2 regions of the Exiguobacterium sp. LL15 genome follow, and region 2 is predicted to be linked to the other one. Evidence: riboswitches for the same ligand, from Rfam matches in the RefSeq annotation. Region 2 holds a riboswitch; the other holds the start of a gene.
The links. A riboswitch is a leader RNA that binds a small molecule or an ion and turns the genes downstream of it on or off. The one in region 2 is predicted to bind S-adenosylmethionine.

Region 1 (11,885 bases), on a different contig from region 2:
GGTCAAGAAGGAAAAGACAATGGTGTTCTTGTCGTCGTCGCTCCAAACGAAAAGGATCGCCAATTTCGGATCGAGGTTGGGTATAAACTCGAAGGGATTTTGACAGACATCACAGCCGGACGTATTCTCGATCAATATGCTGTTCCCTATAAAGAGAACGGTGAGTATGGGAAAGCAGCGTCTGAAACATATAAAGCGGTCGTCAGTGTCATTTCAAAGGATCAGTCGCTTGAGTCACAGGATCCTCCGAAAACACAAAATGACGACGGACTTCCGCTTTGGACGAAGATTCTGATCGGTGCTGGATTACTGATCTTATTGTTCCTCGATATGAAGTTCACCGGTGGTATGTTCTTCTTCGCGATTTTGAACATCTTCTCCGCGATCATGCGTGGTGGCGGTGGAAATGGTGGCAGTCGTGGTGGTGGCGGAAGTTCTGGCGGTGGTGGTGCCGAACGGTAGAAAAGGAGTCGTTTTTTCATGAGGATCATCTTAGGGTATTACCTCCTCCTGACACTCATCGGATTTGTCTCGATGTGGCAGGATAAACGTCGAGCGCAACAACATGCTTACCGGACACCCGAAGCAACACTATTGACGATTGCTTTCCTCGGTGGTGCGCTCGGTTCTTGGATTGGTATGTACACAGTCCGGCACAAGACACGGAAAGCGAAGTTCCAATGGCTCGTTCCAATAGCCGCTATCTTGCATCTCGCTTTCTGGTTTGTTTACACTTCACAATGAAAGAATGTGACCGATAGAGAAGAGAACGTACGGAAATGTGTCCGTCGTTCCTTCTTTTTTTGTATGAGGTCAATGATTATGAATAACAGGTTTAATTTCTTTTTTGTTCAGGGTAAAGAATTTAACCAATTTAATAAATACATCTTTTTTTGATGTACTGAGAGGTGGACATCCCTTTATGTGGCATCCTTGCGCCGAATGTACGACATCGATCCGTTTCGTTGAAGCGGGAGCACTCCATATTCAATCACCAACGCCAGAAATCTATTCCTATCAATCGTTCGAACAGCTCGAACAGTTATTGACATCGCTCTTACGTGTAGCGGATTATCCAGTGTCGTGTCGCGCCACACAATCGCGTTACGTGACAGCACCTATCCTAGCTTCAGCGCTTCTAGAACAACTGAAGCATCGATCTGCGATTGATTTCATCCAGCATGGGGTCATGACGAGCCACCTACAACCGATTTATGATATCCAGCGTAACGTGCTCGTCGCGAACGAAGCCTTGCTACGAGCAGCTGATGACAATACGCCGATTTCACCAGGTGTCCTGTTTTCAACGGCCTCGAAGATGGGACTTCATTCCCGTCTCGATCAACGAGCGCGTGAAGAAGCCATCCGTGCGACGCACCATATTGGTGGCACAGCAAAAACGTTCATCAACTTCCTTCCTTCGACGATCTATAATCCGGAGTATTGCCTGCGCCATACGTTTGAGATCGTCGAACGTTATCAAGTCGATCCGAGTCGGCTCGTCTTCGAAGTCGTCGAAACGGAAAAAATTGAAGACGTCAACCATTTGAAACACGTCTTCGAACAGTATAAAAAGCAAGGTATTCAAGTAGCACTGGACGATGTTGGCGCTGGTTTCTCGACACTCGATATGTTGTCCTTGCTTCAACCGGATTATATTAAAATCGATCGTTCCTTCATCGATCACTGCGATACAAACTCAGAAAACGAAGCCTTTTTACGAAAAGCCCGCCATCTGACACGAGAAATGGGGATTCAAATCTTAGCGGAAGGTATCGAACGGCAAGAAGAACTCGATCTTTGCCGCGAACTCGGCTTTGATCTTGGTCAAGGATACCTACTCGGTCGCCCTGCTCCTTACGCTCGTTTTGCGAAAGCACAATAAAAATACGCACATGGACCGTCTGATGATTCGGTCCATGTGCGTATCTTTATGTTAAGTCGTCGAAACGGAAACCGTCTCGTTCCGTGTGATAGCATCGACTAATTGTTCTGTTGATACAATCGGACGCAACAGACGACACAGTTCCTCTTTTGATGTCCGTAAAGCAAGTGCTTCGACGACATCGAGCGATAATGCGAAGTCTGCGAGTGTCGTCGGCTGTTCTTGTACAAGAAGATAGTCACGCAACTCTGCATAATCGTCATCATGTCCGAGTAACTTCTCCTGAACGAGTAGTCCGTAACCGACCTTACTCCCGTGTAAAAACGCATGCGTTTCTGGATGAGGTGATAACGCGTTATGCACTGCGTGTCCGATTGCACCACGCGTCGCCGCGTCACCAAAACCACCAATGCTTCCGGCTAACGGAATGACGGTTTCGACGAGATGTTGGATTTCAACGGGATACTCACGAAAACGCGTTTCCGTTATATTCGTCGACAAGATAAGATCCTTACAACGTTCAGCTGTCCGAAGCGCCATCTCAATGATGGGATTTTCAGCCGATGATCCGCTTAAGGCACGTGCTTCATACCACTTCGCTAGCGTATCGACGAGTCCCGCTACAAAATAAGCATACGGACTTGCTGCGATGATCCGATGATCGAGTAAAAGGGCTTCAATCACGACGGGGAACGTATCAAATCGGATGTACTGTCCCTCTTCGTTATACATGACACTGAGCGGAGTCCACGGAGCACAGTTCGAGACGATCGTCGGAATGACGATGACCGGGCGTTGTAATTGAAACGCGACCTGTTTTGCCGTATCGATGACACTCCCACCTCCGAGCGCGAGAATCACATCGTATGGAGCACATACCTGTTTGAAAGCTTCCACCTGTTGATCCGTACAATGCCCTTCAAATAAAAGACGTGGTAATGCTGGTAAAGCAAAAGCGGCTGCTTCATAGGCTTGACGTCCATGAATCAGGACTGCTGAACGATTACCTATCACTTCTTTGAGTTGATCGAGCGCGTTTTCCTCATGTATGTATTGCAAAACAGCTTGTCGAATCACAGAATCGCCTCCTAATATTTGTTATCGCTCAGTATACGCAAAAGAACCCGCTTCGGCAATCATTCGATTTTTATAAGAGGAGCGCGTACACTAGAAAAGAGAAGAATTTACTAAAAAGGAGTCGATGAATCGATGCAACAGATTACGTTAAACAACGGTATCAGCATGCCCCAACTCGGATATGGTGTCTTTAAAGTACCGGAAGAAGAAGTATATGAAGCGGTCAGCGAAGCACTCCGCGCCGGGTATCGTTCGATCGATACGGCGATGATTTACGAGAATGAAGAAGGTGTCGGTCGCGCACTGCGTGACTCCGGCATTCCCCGAGAAGAGATCTTTCTGACGACGAAAGTCTGGAATTCCGATCACGGCTACGAAGAGACACTTGCCGCTTTCGAGACGAGTCTACAAAAGCTTGGTGTCGATTATGTTGACTTGTATCTGATTCATTGGCCGATGCCAAAAGAAGATCGTTATGTCGAGACATGGCGGGCGCTCGAACATCTCTATGCCGAAGGGAAGACGCGTGCTATCGGTGTTTCGAACTTCCATATTCCGCACTTGGAACGAATTTTAGCCGAAGGATCGATCGTTCCTGCCGTCAATCAGATTGAACTCCATCCGTTCCTTAGCCAAGAAGCGATCCGAGACTTTTGCCGCAAGCACGGTATCGTCGTTGAAGCTTGGAGTCCGTTGATGAAAGGACGCGACGCGTTGACGCATCCGGTCATCGTCGATATCGCGAATCGTCATCAGAAAACGCCGGCTCAAGTCGTCCTCCGTTGGCACTTGCAACACGATATCGTCGCGATTCCGAAATCCGTCACGCCAAGCCGCATTCGCGAAAATCTTGATGTCTTCGACTTCAGCTTGTCAGACGCTGATATGCAAGCCATCGATCAATTGAACGCCAACGTGCGTACAGGATCAAATCCGGATCATAAATAAGACGAGACGATTCTCGTTTAATCTCCATACAAAAAGAAGGTACCTTTCGGAATTGATCCGGAAAGTACCTTCTTTGATGATGACCCTGATGCGTGATTCCAATCGATTATTTTAGCGGTCTAAATTATTTCCATGATCTTGCTTGGCGATGTCATCCGATTGATGTTTCGATTGACGACTTTCTTCGCCGTCTTGCGTTGCATCATGTTCTTTTTCCTCGCGTTCTGTTTCCGGACGTCGGAAATCGTCATCCCGACGCATTGCAATATCCGGTTCTCGGTTCCCGTCGAGTTTTTTCGCGTGATCGATTGCCTGCTCGTCTTGCGGCATCTTGTCCGTACCGGCACGGTGCAAATCAATTTCCGCATGCTCTTCCTTCGAATCTTTATCAACATCAAGCGGATTACCGGAGCCGAGCTGTGCATTGGAATTCGCATCTGATGACGTATGCGTCTCTTCGCCACTACCATAGCGAACTTTAACATCAGGATGCGTATTATCTGTATTTAAATGTGGATCGAACTGGATGTCTTGGACTTCAAGTAACAGAACGAAGCCCCCACCTTCGACTTCCGTTTTGCGTTGTTCGATTTCATTGTCTGATAGATCAAGTGACCCAAACAAATCATCGACTTCTTGATCGCGTCCTTTGTTCCCGCGAATTCGATCAATCCAAGACGGTTTCGTCGTCGCGATTTCGGCATCCATTTGGCTACGAACGAGTGCGATGTTCGACTTCTCTTTGACGATGACGTAGAAGTCTTCCTCCCGATGCCCTTGAATGTGCAATTCGTCCATTTTTGAGATCAATTCTTCTTCTGAATAGAATGTTCCGATATATTGTTTCGTTTTCATGGATGTTCTCCCCTTATCGACACGATTTGTCATGCGTGACTTCTATAAGGAGTATTTCCTCTTTTGCGTTAAAATATGCCAAAAAACATGCGTTCCATTAAAACGTCATCTGTTTGACATGTAAACGATCATTCGCCGACAAGTTTCAGACCAATCGTCGCACTTAAGACAAGACCTATACAAACCAGTCGCTTCCAGTCTTTTGATTCGTTATAGAGCACCATGCTGAGGATCGCACCGCCCGCTGCTCCGATTCCCGTCCATACCGCATACGCCGTTCCCATCGGTAAACCATTCATCGCAAGTGTCAAAAATAAGAAACTGAGTCCGAATCCTGTTCCCATCAACAGTAAATTCTTCGCATTCTTATTTTGATTGAACGTATTGATCAAGACGACACCAAACATCTCAAAGATTCCGGCAATGATTAAATAAATCCAACTCATGCTGATTTCTCCTCTCCACTGACTAACTTCAGACCGATGACGCCGACGAGTAAGACAGCGATCAATGCTAATTTCATCACGGAAGCGGCTTGATCGAATAACACGATGTCCGTCACGACCGTTCCTGCTGTTCCGAGACCGACGAAGACAGCATAGACCGTTCCGACTGGTAAATGGTTACTCGCTTTAATTAGCACGGTAAAGCTAACGATGATACAGACGATCGTTGCAGCCCACTCAAGTGGTGTTGCCGCATGTTTTAATCCAATGACCCAGCCCACTTCAAAACACGCTGCGACGATGATGCCAATCCAATACTTTGCCATAATAATTGCCTCCTAATAGGTAAATTCAAATGAAAAAGCCCGGGAGCAAGCGAGACGATTCGCTTTACTCCCGGGCTTTTATCCCTCCGTTGCATGGACAAACGTCCATGTTCCTCCCTCGGTCCAGCCGTACGGAACCCTAGAGGATACTCCCTATTCCATTCGATACAACCACCCTAGCATGCCCTTTTTCCTATGTCAAACAGGAATCTGTTCCCCATCTGTCAAATAGAATCAAAGTGACTTCATCTGAATGAGGAGGATGCTGCATGCGTTATAAAATCAATGATCAACTTCGGATTCGTCGTTTTGCACCAGAAGATGTAGAAGCGGTTCACGCCTATGCCTCACAACCCATCGTCAGTCAATTCCAGTCATGGGGACCGAATACCGAAACGGATACGAAACAATTCCTACACGATGCGCTTGAAAGTGAACTCGAGACACCAAGACGTCGTTATGTCTTTGCCGTGACGTTTCCAAGTGACGTCGTCATCGGTGCCGGTGAACTCGTCATCACAGACGTTGAGAATAAAATCGCCGAAATCGGATACGTCCTCTCGCCTGATGAATGGGGGAACGGATACGCGACGTCAATCGCCTCTTTCCTTCTCCAATTCGGTTTCGAAAAACTAGAACTACACCGAATCACGGCAACGTGTGACCCACGAAACGTCGCTTCCGAACGTGTCTTGCAAAAGGTCGGCATGACGAAGGAAGGACAGCTTCGCGAGACGGTCTATCTCGAAGACCACTGGCGTGATTCCTTGATTTACGGCATGCTCGACTGGGAATGGCAAGTGGATCACGAACAAGATAACTAACATATGACTTCAAACGGTGTGCCGAGGCATACCGTTTTTTCATGAACAACCTCCTATTTTTTTGATTTTTATCAATTTTTAAACAAGCGCATGCTACACTATTCATAATGACAAATTTTAAGAATTGGAGTGAACCTCTTGATGAAAAAATGGACTGCTCATGTTGCTGGACTTGCCGCAACGTTAATGTTGAGCTCGGTTTTACCCGCACCCGCTTTTGCTGAATCGCCACCTGTTCAACCGACAGCAGAAACACAAACAGTCACCGAGACAACCGGGACGGCTTATTTGAAAGAGGATGCTGCGTTGCTACAAACGGCTGATTCCACAACGGTCATCCAACAACTACCAGCGGGAACGACATTCAAGACACTCGGTACGGACGGTGACTTCACTCGTGTCAGTTGGCAAGAAGGTACTGCTTATGTCGCAACAAACGCGTTAACGCAAACAGCACCTGTTTTTCAAAAACAAGCAACGCTGATGTCGAAAAGTCCACTCTCATTAGTTGCTTCACCATTTGATCCCACCGTCGTGACGACACTTCCCGCTTATCAGCGAATCGATACATACGGCACCTTCGACACGTTCACGCGTCTGAAATGGAACGAGCAATACGTCTATGTATCAACGACACAACTCGAGCAACTTCCGAAATTGGTTGGGACGCGTTATGCCAAACGAGCGACTTCTCTTTTCGTTGAGCCGAAGACGACGAGCGCGAAGACTGCCGTCACTCAAAATCAAGCATTCGAAACGTTCGGGACGACGGGTACTTTTACACGTGTGGCGACTAAGACCGGTTACGCCTTCGTATTGACGACTGATTTAGCTGATACGCAGGTCGTGAGCCATCCAGAAACAGGAGTGCGTTACGTCCAACAGCAGACGACGGTCTATGCCACTGCGACTACGAAAGGAGAAGTCGTACAATCGCTTCCTGTGAATACTTCTCTTCAGACGTACGGCGTCGAGGGTTCATTTACACGAATCAAACGAAACGACGAGTATGCCTATGTATTGACGGCACATCTCGGTACGTTGAAATACTATCCAAAGACCGCACGCCTCTATGTTCAGCGCGCTACACCGATCTATAATGCACCGAATGCTTCCGGCTCCATAATCGATCAACAAAAAACAAATACTTTATTAACGATCTACGGTAAAAGTGGCGTCTACAGTCGAATTATTTTCCGCGGAGTCCATGCCTACGTTAAAACAGCTGATCTTGGTAGTGAAAAAGTATACACCGCAACCGGAACACGGTACGCCAAACGCAACTTGTCCGTCTATACGTCTGCTTCAACGAAAAGTAAAATGATGTATTCTGTCAAACGAGCTGACAAACTAACGATTTACGGCACGAGCGGTAGTTACACACGATTAAAAAAAGGGACGGTCTATGGTTACGTCAAGACGAGTGATCTCGTCACGAAAAAGCCGGATCTGTATGACGTTACCGGTCAACGTTACGTGACAGAGGACGACGTCGTCATTCGGTCACAGGCAAAACTGTCGGGTAAAAAAATCGGCACGTTGAAAAAAGGAAAATCGATCACCATCTATGGAAAAAGCGGTTATTTTACACGTGTCAAATATAACAATATCTTTGGTTTCGTCGATTCGAGTCGGATCGGACTAAATAAACCAACAGCAAAAGCGAAAAAAGGGACAACGTTTTATGTCCATCTGGACCAAACGCCACTCTTCTCTGCTGACGTCGCTTACAGTCGGCCAGCTGCCTATTTGAAAAAAGGGACAAAATTGATTGGTCTGAAATCAATTGATGATGATTTTTGGCAAGTTCGCTTAGCCAGCGGTCAAACGGGTTACGTCCTCAACCCTTATATCAGCACGAGCAAACCCGATATGAAACTGACACAAAAAGCAATCAATCGAACGAAAATCTATACCGTCAAACAGACGACATCCTTCTTTTCGAGTCCAACCAGTCCAAAAGGCAGCGGACTCGTTGAGCAAGGCAAACGTGTTTATCCGCGTCACCGGGTCGGAAACTTCTATGTCATCCAGTCAGGCTGGACACCCGTCTATCTTCCGGTCTCAGCTGTGACGATTACGTCCGATAAACGGGTCATTAAAAAGAATAACACGCGCGGTGAAAAGCTGATTCAAGCAGCCGTCCAACATATCGGTACACCTTACACATGGGGGTCGCAAAATGCCGTGAACGGTGGCTTCGATTGTTCCGGTTTGATTCACTACGCGACAAATAAGGCTGGAAAATACGGTGGTCGGACGAACGTTCGCGGCTACTGGTACGGTGCTTTCTTTACGAATCGCCGGACGAGTATCTCGAGTGGTAAACGCTCAGATATCGTATTCTTCCAGAACACCTACACGGATGGTCCATCGCATATCGGAATCATGCTCGATAGCGAACACTTCATCCATGCGGGTGGTTCACAGCTTCAAATTAATTCGATTTATGAACCGCGTTGGCAAGAGCATTTCCTCGGCTTCAAATCGATGTAATAAAAAAGACGAATCCGTCGAAATCGACGGATTCGTCTCTTCTTATCGCAACACGTCAGAATGTCATCTCGACGTATTTCGTCACTTGTCGATCCATCAAGTACAACTCAATCTGTTCACGGTAGGCTTTATAGTGATCGGATGCGATATGCGCTTCAAGTGCTTCTTCGTCCCGATACACTTCATACAGCATGAATTGATGCTCATCCTCAATCGATTGGTGCAAGGAATAACGTAAGCATCCTTCTTCTTTTTGTGCGGCATGATAGACCGTTTGTAGAATCGGGAAGACTTGATCCGCAAGTCCTGCTTTGATTGTAAGTACAGCGTTGACGACGATTTCTCCCATGTTTCATTATCCCCTTTCGTGATTACCTGTATCTGTACCCCTTTTCACGAAAAGACACACGTCAAAGGAGCTTGAAGATGCAAACTCAACTTTTTGAAGCACTTGAACAATTCGAACCGACGATGATCGCGTTACGTCGTGATTTTCATCGACATCCGGAACTCTCTTTCCAGGAAGTCCGCACACCAGAACGAATTGCTACCTTTTACGCGAAACAGGGCATTCCTTATCAAACAGCCGTCGGAGGTCGTGGTGTCGTCGCAACGATCGAAGGCAAACAACCTGGTTCGACGATTGCGGTCCGTGCAGATTTTGATGCTTTACCACTTCAAGAAGAGACGACGCTTTCCTTCCGGTCGATCCATCCCGGTGTCATGCATGCCTGTGGACACGATGGACATACGGCGATGGTGATGGCCCTTGCTGCTACGCTCTATCCGCTACGTGATCAATTGCAAGGAACGATTCGAATCATTCATCAGCATGGAGAAGAGGTCTTTCCTGGCGGAGCCATCCAAATGATCGAAGCCGGCGTCCTCGAGGGCGTCGATGCGATTTTCGCGACACATCTCGAAAATGATTTACCGGTTGGTACGATTGGGTTTCGGGAAGGACATACATTATGCGCGATCGACGAATTCGAAATCATCGTTCATGGTCAAGGTGGACATGCGCAAGCACCGCACAAAACAAAAGATGCGCTCGTCGCTGGGGCACAACTCGTCTGCAACTTACAACACCTTGTCAGTCGACGGGTCGATCCGTTCGAACCCGCTGTTCTTGCAATCGGATGCTTCCACGCAGGAACGGCGCCGAACATCGTCACGGGTGAAGCACGCATCGTCGGGGAGATCCGGACGTTCAATGAAACCCTGCGGCATCAGCTCCGACAAGAAGTCGACCTTGTCGCCAAAACGACGTGTGCCGGCATCGGTGCTACTTATTCGATCGACTTCACAACGGGTTACCCGGCACTCTGGAATCATCCGGACGAGACAAAACTCGTTCAGGAAGCTGCTTCTTTCTTACCGGAAGCATCTGTCCGGTCACTCACACCGATGATGGCGGCGGATGACTTCGCACATTATCTAACACACGTCCCGGGAAGTTACTTCTTTACCGGCTCCGGATATACGGACGGTCGCATCAATCATCCACAGCATCATCCGCAGTACGAGATCAACGAACAAGCGTTGTTGATTGGTGCGAAGACACTCGGAGCGACCGTTTTACGTGCCTTAAAACCTAAGGATTGACTTTATTTCTGTGTGAATGGTATCATCACAGCAATGATAACGAATGACATCAACTTCATATACCCTTATCAAGAGTGGACCGAGAGATCTGGATCGATGACGTCCCAGCAACCTGCGCATAGCAAGGTGCTACGACCAGCAAAGCGAAAGCTTTGGTTGATAAAAAGCGGCGACTCCTTTTGCAACCAAGCGAAGGAGTCGTTTTCGTTTTTCTCGCTGTCAGACATACAATGGGAATTTCCCACGGAGAGGAAGAGACGGATGGAAAAAGCAACATTTGCAGGTGGATGTTTTTGGTGCATGGTGACACCATTTGAAGAATTACCAGGAATCGAGGGAATCGTATCAGGTTACATGGGCGGACACGTCGATAACCCGACGTATGAACAAGTCAAAACAGGAACGACGGGACATCTCGAAGTCGTCCAAATCACGTTTGATCCGAGCCTGTTCCCGTACGAGCGTCTGCTCGAACTCTACTGGCCGCAAACGGATCCAACGGATGCAGAAGGTCAATTCCAAGATCGTGGCACGCAGTACGCACCAGCGATCTTCTACCATACGGATGCACAGCATGAAGCAGCGATCGCTTCCCGTGACGCCCTTGCTGCAAGCAATCGTTTCAAACAACCAATCGTAACGCGGATCGATGCCGCTTCTGAATTTTATCCGGCGGAAGAGTACCATCAAGACTTCCATAAGAAAAATCCAGAACACTATAAAAAAGATCGTGCTGCTTCTGGTCGCGATGCTTTCATCGAGCAGGAATGGAAAGATACGACGACGGTCTAATCACCTCGAACCACATACAGTAGCTGAGACTGATTTCAAACATCTCGTTCTTCCCCTACTTTCCAGTAGAAAGTGGAGGATGATCGAGATGTCACTGGAGTCAGTTTTTTTGTATGTAAACAAATGGTGTCTTCTTTACCAACACCCTCACATAAATTTGTAACCGTTTACAAATGAAGTCTTTTGTTTTACGGTTAATAAAAATTAACCGGTTAAAAAGGAGATTATTGCATGGAACAAAAAGCGATTCACATATTAGAGAGCTATGAACAGTTAAAAGTGATCAGTGATCCGTTACGAACAAAAATCCTCATGTTTCTCGTCGAAAAACCACATACGGTACATCAGTTAGCCCACTTGCTGACGTTATCCCGCGCAAAGATCCTCTATCATGTACGAGAACTTGAAAAGCATGACTTGATTCGCCTCGTCCGGACGGAAGAACAGGGCGGCAATCTATTGAAATACTATCAAGCGATTGCTCGAGGCTACATTCCTGCCGATCATCTACTGAACTTCGTCGAGACGAATGAAGCGACCCGGCAGTCGTATCTTGAGGTATTGGACCGAGCAAAGACACGCGTCCTCACCGCTCCAACTACTGCTTTTTCTCCCGTGTCTTCAAACGTTG
Region 2 (11,885 bases):
TTCAGCGAAAGATCCGGTCAACATGGCAGGGTATATCGCGTCGAACATCGTGCTTGGTGACAGTGCGAACGTTCATTGGCACGAAATTGACGCGATCGTCGCCAATGGCGGCTTATTACTCGATGTCCGTGAACCATCGGAAAACGAGTTAGGCGCGATTCCGGGATCGGTCAATATCTCGTTACCGACGTTACGTGAGAAGTTGACTGATCTGCCGAAGGATCAAACGATCTATGTGACATGCCAAGTCGGATTACGTGGATATGTTGCGAGTCAACTGTTGCAACAATACGGTTATGATGTGAAAAACTTAAGCGGCGGCTACAAAACATGGTCGGTCGTGCATCGTGATCAAGAAGCACGAAGCCAAGCGAAGGAGGAGACAGCTGTGACGGTAACGAAACGTGAGCCAACAACGAAGACTGCACCAGAACAAGTGGCGCTGCTCGATACGTGCGGCTTACAGTGCCCAGGTCCAATCTTAGAGCTGAAAACAAAAATCGATCAGATGACGGACGGCGAGCAAATTTTCGTCAAGGCGTCAGACCCAGGATTCTTGCCAGACGTTCAAGCATGGGCGAAAAAACTAGGTCACACAGTCCATTCAGCGGAGATGAATCAAGGTGTCGTCGAGGTCATGCTTGAAAAAGGGCAAGGAGAGACAACAGTTCCAGCACCGGTTCAAGTCAATCCGGCAGATGATGCGACGATGGTCGTCTTCAGTGGTGACCTCGATAAAGCACTTGCGTCCTTCGTCATTGCGCAAGGTGCACAGGCAATGGGGAAACAAGTGACGATGTTCTTTACGTTCTGGGGCTTGAACATCATTCGAAAACCAGACGCACCGGCAGTCGAGAAAGCCGGCATTGAACGGATGATGGGCATGATGATGCCGAAGCATGCCGGGGAGTTACCGCTCTCAAACATGAACATGGCAGGCGCCGGTCAAAAAATGATGAAAAAAGTCATGAAGGATAAACAAGTCGATGCACTCGAGACGATGATGGCAAAAGCACAAGCTGCTGGTGTCCGAATGATCGCCTGCACGATGTCGATGGATATCATGGGCATCAAGAAGGAAGAACTCCTTGATGGCATTGATTACGGTGGTGTCGCGAGTTACCTTGGTGCAACGGACGGTGCCAATCTGAATCTGTTCATCTAATCTAAAAACTGTTTATGTGAAAGTGTCAAACCTGACATCTGATGTGAGGTTTGACACTTTTTTTGCGTCCTAAGGTATAGATGAGTTTGATTTTTCAAAAAAAATTGCGTATGATAAATCACATGTGAAAAAAACTTACATACAAATAGAGAGAAAAGATGGATGGAAGTGAGGAGATTTGATGGAAAAGGAATTAATGACGTTAGTGAATAGAGTCAGTGATTTGTTATGGACAAATGTATTGATCACGTTACTCGTCGTGTTAGGCATTTATTTTACATTTCGGATGCGATTCGTTCAATTCCGGATGATTCCGGAGATGATTCGCTTATTGTTCCAAGGGACAGATGATGGAAAAGACGGTGTCTCCCCGTTTCAAGCATTCGCGATCAGTACGGCAGCACGTGTCGGTACCGGAAACATCGCGGGTGTGGCGGCTGCAATCGCACTCGGCGGTCCGGGAGCAGTCTTCTGGATGTGGTTAATTGCCTTGATTGGATCGGCGTCAGCATTCGTCGAAAGTACGCTTGCTCAGATTTACAAGGTACGTGACGGAAAAGAATGGCGTGGTGGTCCAGCCTATTACATGGAAAAAGCGCTTGGACAACGGTGGTTAGGAATTGTCTTTAGTGTTCTGATCACGATCTCATTTGGTTTTGTCTTTAACTCTGTCCAATCGAATACGATCTCGCTTTCTCTACAAAGTCAATATGGCGTGGATAAGATATGGATTACGGTCGGATTAGTCGTCTTGACGGCACTGATCATTTTTGGTGGTGTCCGCAGTATTGCGACAGTCGCTTCATTCATGGTTCCGATCATGGCAGGTGGTTATATCTTAATCGCCCTCTATATCATGGTGACGAATCTTGAAGTATTACCAAGTGTCTTTAAATTGATTTTCCAAGAAGGATTATTCGAGTTTAAGACATTAGCAGGGGGAGCAATCGGGGCGGCCGTTCTGAATGGTATTCGTCGCGGTTTGTTCTCGAACGAAGCCGGTATGGGTTCAGCACCGAACGCAGCGGCAACAGCGGAAGTCTCTCACCCGGTCAAACAAGGCTTGATTCAATCATTTGCGGTCTTCGTCGATACATTGATGGTCTGCTCGGCGACAGCGATGATCGTTCTCGTCAGTGGAGTTCCGACAAAAGATGCGAATGGAGATGCCTTAGCTGGTATTGATTTAGCACAGGGCGCACTTGCATCACAAGTTGGATCATTTGCGACAGGATTCATGGCACTCGCCATCTTCCTATTTGCGTTTAGTTCCGTCGTCGGAAACTACTACTACGGTGAATCGAACATCAACTTCATCCGTGAAAATAAACAAGTCATGATGGCATACCGCGTACTCGTCCTCGTCATGATCGTCTTCGGTTCACTTGTCGAGTCGGCTAGTCTCGTGTGGGCGTTAGCGGACATCTTCATGGGACTCATGGCGATCGTCAATCTGTATGCGATTTTCCGTCTCGCAAAGATTGCGAAGCTTGCCCTAGATGATTACATGACACAACGAAAAGCAGGGAAAGAGCCACGGTTTTATGCGGACTCGATTCCGAACTTGCCAGGGAAAGATACGCTTGAAGCATGGCAGGAATCAAAAGAAGACGAAAAAGCAATCTAAGGAAAAGGGAGTCAGAGAAATCTGGCTCTTTTTTTGTATAGAACGAATTTAAAAAGGGAATACAGAGTACAGAAGGGAGGGGGAGAATGGAAAACGTACATTTCGTCCGCGTCACGGATGCGGTCTGGGAGTCGTTCGGAAACGATCCCCACATCATCATGGACTGGATTTTATTCATTCATGAGACACAACCCGATCATGAACAATTATTCGCTCTCGAACAGACGAACGCCATCTATCATTTGATGAATCAAATCGATATCTACATTGATCAAGACACACATTACAACCTGGGACGAGCGATCGTTGGCGAAGAGTTGATTGTTAATGAGGAGAAAGCGGCGATTGTCGGTATTCTTCCCTTGCCACTCCTCATCATATCGGCTGAGGTGATGCGGAATTTCGATCAACGGGCACTCGCTTCGATTCATGATGAAGCTGGAACACCGGGCGAATTCGAGGATATCTGGGAACAGTTTGCTGATTTACGCGCCTATTTTCAAAAAGCAGAAGAAGCGGAAGATACGATTTTAATTTATTATGTCTGAACAGCTTCAAGCATAAAAAAAGAGACTCGCTTCCAAGTCGTAGACTGGAAACGGGTCTCTCATCGTTCAGATGAATCAAGACGTCTTCATATGGAAGATGTTCTCTTTTACGTGAATTGCCAGATTAAAAATCGATTTCGTCTGGATCCGGTCCGAGGCGGACATCTGTTGCCAGACGATCAATTTTCTCAAGATCATCGGCATCGAGTTGGAAATCAAAGACGTCGAAGTTTTCCGCAATTCGTGCTGGTGTAACGGATTTTGGAAGAGCGACGATGCCGTTGTCGAGATGCCAACGTAAGACGACTTGTGAAGGTGTCTTGCCATGTTTCTCTGCGATTTCCTTGAAATCATTGATTTCGAGGAATTTCCCTTGCATGAGTGGGCTCCATGCTTCGACTTGGATGTTGTGATCTTGCAAGTATTCGTGCAGTTCGTGTTGCGGTAATTGTGGATGCAACTCGACTTGGTTGATCATTGGTGCCATCAAGCCCTCTTCTGCCAATGTATCGAGGTGATGTTCTTTGAAGTTCGAGACACCGATCGCTTTGATCTTGCCTTCTTCATACAGTTCAACCATTGCTTTCCACGCTTCGATATAGCCTTCGACTGGCCAGTGGATGAGATAGAGGTCAAGATAATCTGTTTCGAGACGTTCGAGCGATTCTGCGAATGCTTCCTTCGTCCGACCGGCACGAATATCATCGTTCCAGACTTTTGACGTTAAGAAGAGCTCCTCACGTTTCACGCCGCTTTCCTTGATTCCTTTCGCGACACCGCGTTCATTTTTATAGACAGCAGCCGTATCGATATGACGATAGCCGACACGTAATGCTTCAGCGACAGCAGCAGGTGCTTCTGTCTCTTCATCTACTTGCCAGACACCGAATCCGATTTGGGGAATCGTAATACCGTTTGAAAGTTTTGCGTATTGCATGTGTTACTCCTCCTCATAAAACGTAGTTTAGATTTGCTCGTTTAGTTTAGCATGAACGAACGAAGACGTCCGTTTCTATGCTCATGGAGAAATAGGATATGATATAAAATAGAAGCGTAATAAAATCTGAATGCCTGTCCGAAAAAGGAGGATAACAGATGGCTCAAAAGAATAAAAAGCTATCAAAGGGAGCTTGGCTTAGTATTGGTGCCTTGTTAGTCACGCAGGCAGTGGGTCTGTTTCTTAGTGCGCGAAAGTCAGGACGTAATCCATGGGTTTGGGGAGGTGCTGGACTCGTTCAATTCCCGCTTCCGGCAATCGCTTACTTAATCTTAGAACGACAAGCGAAGCAGAAAAAATAATAAAACAGGTCCAATCGTCGACGCGATTGGACCTGTTTTATGGTTACGAAGAAATTCTTTCTTGCTTCGTCGCTGTCTTCTTCATGCGTGGCAATCCAAAGAAGATGGCAATCGATCCACAGACGAAGAGAAGGAACGGATAGAACAGATACGGAATCAGTTCCGGTGAAGCCGTTTTCGTCAATTCTGCTGCAATCAAGAGTTGCGCGCCATACGGAATGATGCCTTGGATACCACAAGAGAAGATATCGAGAATACTCGCTGATTTCTTACGATCAATCTCGTACGTATCAGCGATTTCAGCCGCCAGTGGTCCAGCGACGAGAATCGAGATCGTATTGTTCGCCGTTGCGAGATTCGTCGCACTGACGAGTGCTGCCATACTGAATTCGGCACCGCGACGCTGAGAAATCTTGCGCGTCAACGTCTCTTTCAAGTAGACGATTCCACCGTTGAACGTGATCAAGCTGACGAGACCACCCATGAGGAGTGTCAAGATGGAAATCTCCGCCATGCCAATCATTCCTTTTGACATCGAGAGGACGAAACCGCTTAAGCCGAAGCTACCGTCAATCATACCGATGATACCAGTGAGCAATGTACCACCGACGAGGACAAGGATGACGTTGACACCAAATAGCGCAAGGACGATGACGGCGAGATATGGAATCAGCTTGTAGAACTCGAATGCTTTGGCCGTTACCGCATCGCCAGAGCCAGAAACGAACGCAAGTAAGATGATCGTCAAGATAGCAGCTGGGAGAACGATCATGAAGTTCGTCCGGAACTTATCGCGCATGTTCGTTTTTTGGGTACGGACGGCAGCGATCGTTGTATCCGAGATGAACGACAGGTTATCGCCGAACATCGAACCACCAACGACTGACGCTGCTGCGATCGCAACGTTGATGCCTGTCGCTTCATGAATACCGAAGGCGATCGGCGCGAGTGCAGCAATCGTTCCAGTCGATGTTCCCATTGCCATCGAGATGAAGGCAGCGATGATGAACAGACCACTCATCAGTAATGACGGAGGTAGGAACGTCAAAGCAGCATTGACGGTTGCATCGATGGCACCGATTGCTTCTGCCGTTCCAGAAAACGTACCGGCTAATAAGAAGATGAAGACCATGATCATGATATCGGGATTTCCGGCACCCGTTGCGATTCGTTCGACCGTTTGATTGATGGATCCTTTCGTTGTGATTGCAGCAAAGATCAAAGCGATCAATGCGGCGATAAGGATCGGAAATTTGTAAAAGTCGTCATAGAAGATCCCGGCTCCGATGAAGAGGACCAGGAATACGACGAGGGGAAGCAGTGCCCATTTGTTAGGCGTGATCGTTTCATTCATTGTTGACACCTCGTTTCTCAAAGATACAAAAAAGACCCCTTCGCAAGAAAGAAGGAGGTCTTTATGAAATAAAGACGCTCTTCTTATCTCTCAAGCTTTCGCTTGCTGGATTTGGCACAGTACGAATCAAATCGTCCGCTGCCGAAACATCATTGGGCCAGTCCCTCCGTTTCTCGCGATAAAAAGAAGTCATTCAATTGTTGTAAAACACGTTTCTTACCGTACCGCATTGAGTAACGCGTGTCAACTGTACTTTACTGAAGTGCTTGTTTTAACGTCTGGACGTTTTCTTCCATCAATTTAAAATAAGAGCTGTTTTGCTGTGCTTTCGTGACGGACTCTAGATTATGAATCGTCACGGATTCAGCTCCGATTTCTTTTTGGATGACACGTGCGACCTTCGGTGAGACCGTCTCTTCGAACGCGACGTATTTCAAATCATGCATCCGTGCTTCTTTCACTAAAGCAGCCAGTTGCTTTTGTGACGGTTCATCGGAAGGAGAAATTCCCGCGATCGGCAGTTGTGTGAAACCATATCGTTCTGCGAGGTAACCGTAAGCGGCATGCGTAACGAGAAGTTCTTTTTTCGATCCATCAGCGACGGCTTGTTTGAATTCTTTATCTAGTGCGTCAGCTTGCTGATCGAACGCTTTTAAGTTTTTCTCGAATGTCGCTTTGTCTTTTGGTACTTCTTTTGATAAAGCAGTTGTAATCGAGCGTGCCATTGCTTTTGCATTGGTAGGATCGAGCCAGACGTGTGGATCGTATTTTCCGTGGTCATGGCCTTCTTCTTCATGCGCAGGTTCATCCGTTGCGTGATCATCGTGCCCTTCTTCTTCGTGGGCATGTTCGTCTTCACTATGCCCCTCTTCTTCATGTGCATGAAGCGTAGCATCAGATTCCAGTAAGTTGACGTCCTTACTCGTCTCGACGAAGCGGACGTCCGTGCCGTTTAGACTCTCCTGAATTTTTTTCGAATATGGCTCGAGCGTCGTGCCCGTTAAGAGGAACAAGTCACCCTTAGCAATTTCAGTGAGTTGTTTTGACGTCGGCTCGTAAGAGTGAGGATCTGCTCCAGGTGGGACGATCATCTTGACGTCGACTTGATCACCACCGATTTCGCGGGCAATAGCAGCTGTTGCGAACGTCGATGCATAGACTTCTGTCTGGGTTTTATCTGAAGTCGATGAATCGGTATTCGAACCGCAAGCGGCGAGGACACTTGCACTCGCGAAGGCGATTGTTAAAGCAGGAATAATTTTTTTCATTATATGATACCTCCATTATTAAAACGTAACTATTCCGATTTGGACTTTCTCACTATAGCGGAACGCTGGTGAAGCGTCAAGTAGGAATACCGAGACGTTCGACATCTTTTAAAACGGGGTAGAAGGATAATAAAGTGAAGAAACTGGCACGTCTTTTTGGAGGTGATCAAGTGAAACGTGAAACTGCATGGCTAATGGGGGGAGCTGCATTATTGACGACGGCAGCAGCGGGAGCGAGTATTTGGAACAATTATGGTGCACTACTTCGATGGACCGAACCCGCCTTGCCACTCACAGAAAAACAACTTGCACCGCGGACACTCATCTATAAACAGGTGGGGGACCGCACCTTACAGCTCGATCTCTATTATCCGCCGGGGGAAGGACCGTTTCCAGTTGCCATCTATGCACACGGTGGTGCATTCGTTCGTGGGGAGCGTGATGACATATTCTGCTTTAGTCCAATCGTTGACCGCCTACTTGAACTCGGAGTTGCCGTCTGTAGTATTGAGTATCGTTTGTTCGAAGAGGGCAGTTATTTTCCGGATAACCTCGAGGATGTACGGGATGCGTTATGTTTTTTGAACAAGGAAGCAGAGGACCTTCGCATTCTAAGAGGACGGATGATGGTATGGGGAGACTCAGCCGGAGCTGCACTCATGCTGACGACGGCACTTGCCCCATCTGCTTTCGTCGGTGAGCGTGATGAGCGGCACATGCCATTGATCAGTGGTGTGATCGCTTTATATCCACCGACGAACTTTTTGTTGTTTAATTTCATTCAAACTTGGATTGCCCACATTAAGTTCTACAAGGGGGGGCGAGAAGAATGGCGCAAGCTGATGACGCACGTCTCACCCGTCACACATTTATCGTCAGATGCCCCACCAATCATGCTTTTGCACGGTAAAAAAGATCCGATTGTTCCGTTTTCTCAAGCCTTGCATTTCGTTGAGAAAGGAGCAGATGTCGGAGCGGATGTTCGGTTATTTTCCTTTCCGAATGGTACGCACTCACTAGCTAGTTTCGCTCAGACAGAAAATCCGTTAAAGATCGAGCGATTACTTGAACGAATTGAACATTTCACCTGTCAGGTACTACTGTTGCCACCGCGACAACTTCCGAATGGAAAACATGATACAATCAGTCATATTTCTTAAATGAGGGAGACAGAGACATGACTGAAATTTGTTTAGTGCGGCATGGTCAGACGGATTGGAACTTAAACGAACGGATCCAAGGAAGAGAAGATATCCCGTTGAATGCAACAGGAAGAAGACAAGCGGAACTCAGCGCCGCTTATCTATCGAATGAAAAGTGGGATGTCTTGTTAGCAAGTCCCTTGTCGCGTGCCGTTGAGACAGCGGAAATCATCGGTCGTGCTGTTGGTTTAACGATCACAGCGACAGATGAGCGACTTGTCGAACGCGAATTTGGAGCCGCTTCCGGTGAACCGGTCGCAGCGATTTACGAAGCTGTTCAAGCGAACGATACGACGCTTGTGCCGGGTCTCGAAACGGAACAAGCCATCCAGGATCGCGTGTTCGATGCGCTACAGGAAGCGACACGCATGTATGAAGGGAAACGAATTCTAATCGTTTGTCACTCGCATACGATCAAGGCAGCATTATCGTCGATTGATGCGACATTCAGTTACCGGACACCTTTGAAAAACGCGTGTGCGAATTATATCCATCATACAGATCACTATACGATTGATCGCATCAACGTAGCAGACCACATCACGGACGAGGTCGAAAAACCTTAAGAGACGGGTGTGTTCGGATGCTCTGTCAAATATTGTTTGAACGTTTCTTTAGCGATACTTGTGATATGGGCACCACGTTTTGAACGACGATCCTTATACTCTTGAACGAGTTCTTCGCCAGCGAATCCATCTTCGACGACTTCGCGTAAGATCGATTCAGATAAATCATTTTTCATCATGACCATCTTACCCGTGAAGACATATGAGACGTTTTCGCTTAAGACAGTCCGTTCAAGAGGCGTGACGATCATCGCGGCAGGGTCATTATCAGGTCGTGAGATCGTGATTTCAATCAAAGCACGTAAATGTTTTGTGAACAATTCATCGACGATCGGCTGATCCGTTGGAGGAACGACGATTTCTGCAACCCACTGTGCCGTCTGTTCGGTACTGACCGTCAATCCGTCCTGAATGGCGACGGGAATCGTCGTATCACGTCCTGACTCATCCATTAAAATGCGTAATGTGCATAACTTAAAGGTTTTCATGAAAAAATGCCCTCCCTTGATCGCTTACGATTTTCCTACAGTATACCGTGAGGAATGTAAGACGGGAAACTTTTCCTGACGAAATTCGTATGAACTATGTTTAAATAAGACTAGATACTACTAAACAGGAGGATCGTTCATTATGCCGCAAGTACTCATTGGAATATTAGGAATCCTGGGTATCATTCTACTTGCCCACCATATCATCATGTATTGGCATGCTGAACCGACAGACCGCCCGACGCTTGCATATCGCATTGCGCTCCTGATTGCCTGTTTGCTACTCATTAGTGGAAGTGATCATTTAATCAGTATTTTCTACGCGGATTCCTTAGCTGAATTCGGTCAACGCATCACGTATATCGTCTTCATCGGAGGTGCACTTGGCTTCGCATGGTACTTTCGTAAGAAGATGGAACAAGCGCCAACAGAAATGACACCTGTCGGAAACGAAGCAGGATTAACATGAGAAAAAGCGCCGTTCATCCTGAGGGAGGAAGAACGGCGCTTTTTGGCGTCTTATTTTAACCCACTTGCCAGTCGGGTATCCCGAATCATGTCGAGTTTGAGCTTCCAGAGACGATCGCTGAATGTGACAGCATAGATCTCTGGCAAGCGCAGTCGTTTGTACTCTTCCCACAGACGACCAATCTGTGTTTCGTGGAAGTGGCGACTCTCTTCGATCGTCGGCACTGTATAGATCAACTCTCCATCCTTGAAGATCGGTTCAAGTAAGCGCTCGACCTTGAACTGTTCGATGCGGTTCCGGAACGATGGGTCCCGGACGTCGATGAGATCGACAGCTTCAAGTGTTGACGGATCTTCGTCCATCAACGTCACGTAATCGCCTTTGAACTTATCCGTCACCGGATCGATGATGCGATAGACTTCCTTGATATGGGGCGTCGTCGTCTTGGCTTTTGACGAGGATACTTTAATGACGGGTACGAGCTCGCCATCTACTTCACGTGCGACCAATTTGTAGACCATCCCAAGAGCCGGTTGCTCGTAAGCCGTGATGCCGCGTGTTCCGACGAGGAACGTATTGGCTTGGGCACCTTGGATGCGCAAGTCCTGGATGACGTATTCGTCGAGGTCCCCTGATAAGACGATGTCGACTTCCGGGAAGCCAGCTTCGTCAAGCATGTTACGGGCACGTTTTGACAGGTAGGATAAGTCGCCAGAATCGATCCGGATGCCGCGCAGTTTATGCCCTTTGGCTTGGAGTTCCTTCGCAACCGTGATCGCATTCGGAAGACCACTCTTGAGCGTATCGTACGTATCGACGAGTAATGTCGCCTGATCCGGATAATGAGAAGCGAATGTCCGGAATGCCGTCAATTCGTCATCGTGGAATTGAATGTCGGCATGTTCCATCGTTCCACCACACGGAATGCCGAAGTCGCGTCCTGCTGAAGCAAGACTTGTGACGTCAAAACCAGCCAGGTATGAAGCACGCGTACCGAAGTAAGCGGCATCGATGCCTTGCGCGCGACGGGCACCAGCTTCGAGGAACTTCGCACGGGGAGCCGATTGACGAATACGTGCGTATTTCGTCGCGATGAGCGATTCGTGGTTCGCGATGTTCAGAATCGCGGTCTGTAAGAGTTTTGCTTCAAAGATGCGTGCCTCGATCCGAATCAGTGGTTCGTTCGGGAAGACGATCTCGCCTTCTTTGACACTTGAAATCGAGCCATTGAACTTGAACTGACGCAGTTCATCCTTGAACTCATCCGGGAAGCCAATCATCTCTTGCAAGTACGTGATATCTTCTTCCGTGAAACGGAGTGTTTGAATATACTCGATGATATTTTCGAGACCCGCAAAGACGACATAGCCTCCTGCGAACGGATTCGAACGGTAGTAAACATCAAAGACGGCACGTTCATTATGACGTCCTTCTTTCCAATAGATGTACATCCACCGTGGTAAGTACAGATCGGTATGGAGTGCAAGATTACGTTGTAACATGACGGACAGATCCCTTCTTATTCGCCGACGACTTCTGCGCCGATCGATTGTTTAAAGTGTGTAAGCGCCCACTCGTGACCAGTCGCGTTAAAGCTTGCGACCGCATCGGCATGAACGACGATACGATATCCGAGATTGTAGGCATCGACAGCTGTATGAAGGACACAAATGTCCGTACAGACACCGACGAGGTGGACTTCGTGGATACCGCGTTCACGCAAGCGTAAATCGAGGTCCGTCCCGGCGAACGCACTATAACGCGTCTTGTCGATGACGTGATCAGCGACCCGTGCCATGGCTGCGACTTTCCCGAACAGATCACGTCCATGTGTTCCGCGGATATTATGTGGCGGGAAGAGGACGGTTTCCGGGTGGAATGTATCGCCTTCTTCGTGAA

Region 1: linked by a shared signal. The riboswitch ahead of msrA (peptide-methionine (S)-S-oxide reductase MsrA) and the one ahead of NOM72_RS13150 (Na+/H+ antiporter NhaC family protein) in region 2 are both predicted to bind S-adenosylmethionine.

Annotation. Positions count from the first base shown of each region.
Region 1 covers NZ_JANFNX010000002.1:280,283-292,167, reverse strand. Annotated here, with positions in the region: gene NOM72_RS12845 (TPM domain-containing protein) at 1-462, shown strand, start outside; gene NOM72_RS12840 (DUF1294 domain-containing protein) at 481-744, shown strand; gene NOM72_RS12835 (EAL domain-containing protein) at 923-1,885, shown strand; gene NOM72_RS12830 (iron-containing alcohol dehydrogenase family protein) at 1,937-2,962, opposite strand; gene NOM72_RS12825 (aldo/keto reductase) at 3,095-3,910, shown strand; gene NOM72_RS12820 (general stress protein) at 4,022-4,765, opposite strand; gene NOM72_RS12815 (DMT family transporter) at 4,894-5,211, opposite strand; gene NOM72_RS12810 (DMT family transporter) at 5,208-5,537, opposite strand; gene NOM72_RS12805 (GNAT family N-acetyltransferase) at 5,807-6,361, shown strand; gene NOM72_RS12800 (SH3 domain-containing C40 family peptidase) at 6,503-8,857, shown strand; gene NOM72_RS12795 (putative quinol monooxygenase) at 8,913-9,206, opposite strand; gene NOM72_RS12790 (M20 metallopeptidase family protein) at 9,284-10,462, shown strand; SAM riboswitch class I at 10,525-10,628, shown strand; gene msrA (peptide-methionine (S)-S-oxide reductase MsrA) at 10,724-11,254, shown strand; gene NOM72_RS12780 (winged helix-turn-helix domain-containing protein) at 11,486-11,885, shown strand, end outside.
Region 2 covers NZ_JANFNX010000003.1:9,929-21,813, reverse strand. Annotated here, with positions in the region: gene NOM72_RS13175 (CoA-disulfide reductase) at 1-1,165, shown strand, start outside; gene NOM72_RS13170 (alanine/glycine:cation symporter family protein) at 1,347-2,792, shown strand; gene NOM72_RS13165 (hypothetical protein) at 2,879-3,340, shown strand; gene NOM72_RS13160 (aldo/keto reductase) at 3,465-4,277, opposite strand; gene NOM72_RS13155 (hypothetical protein) at 4,436-4,639, shown strand; gene NOM72_RS13150 (Na+/H+ antiporter NhaC family protein) at 4,683-5,993, opposite strand; SAM riboswitch class I at 6,074-6,178, opposite strand; gene NOM72_RS13145 (metal ABC transporter solute-binding protein, Zn/Mn family) at 6,248-7,261, opposite strand; gene NOM72_RS13140 (alpha/beta hydrolase) at 7,432-8,421, shown strand; gene NOM72_RS13135 (histidine phosphatase family protein) at 8,439-9,029, shown strand; gene NOM72_RS13130 (YwpF family protein) at 9,026-9,517, opposite strand; gene NOM72_RS13125 (hypothetical protein) at 9,660-9,986, shown strand; gene NOM72_RS13120 (nicotinate phosphoribosyltransferase) at 10,037-11,488, opposite strand; gene NOM72_RS13115 (cysteine hydrolase family protein) at 11,506-11,885, opposite strand, start outside.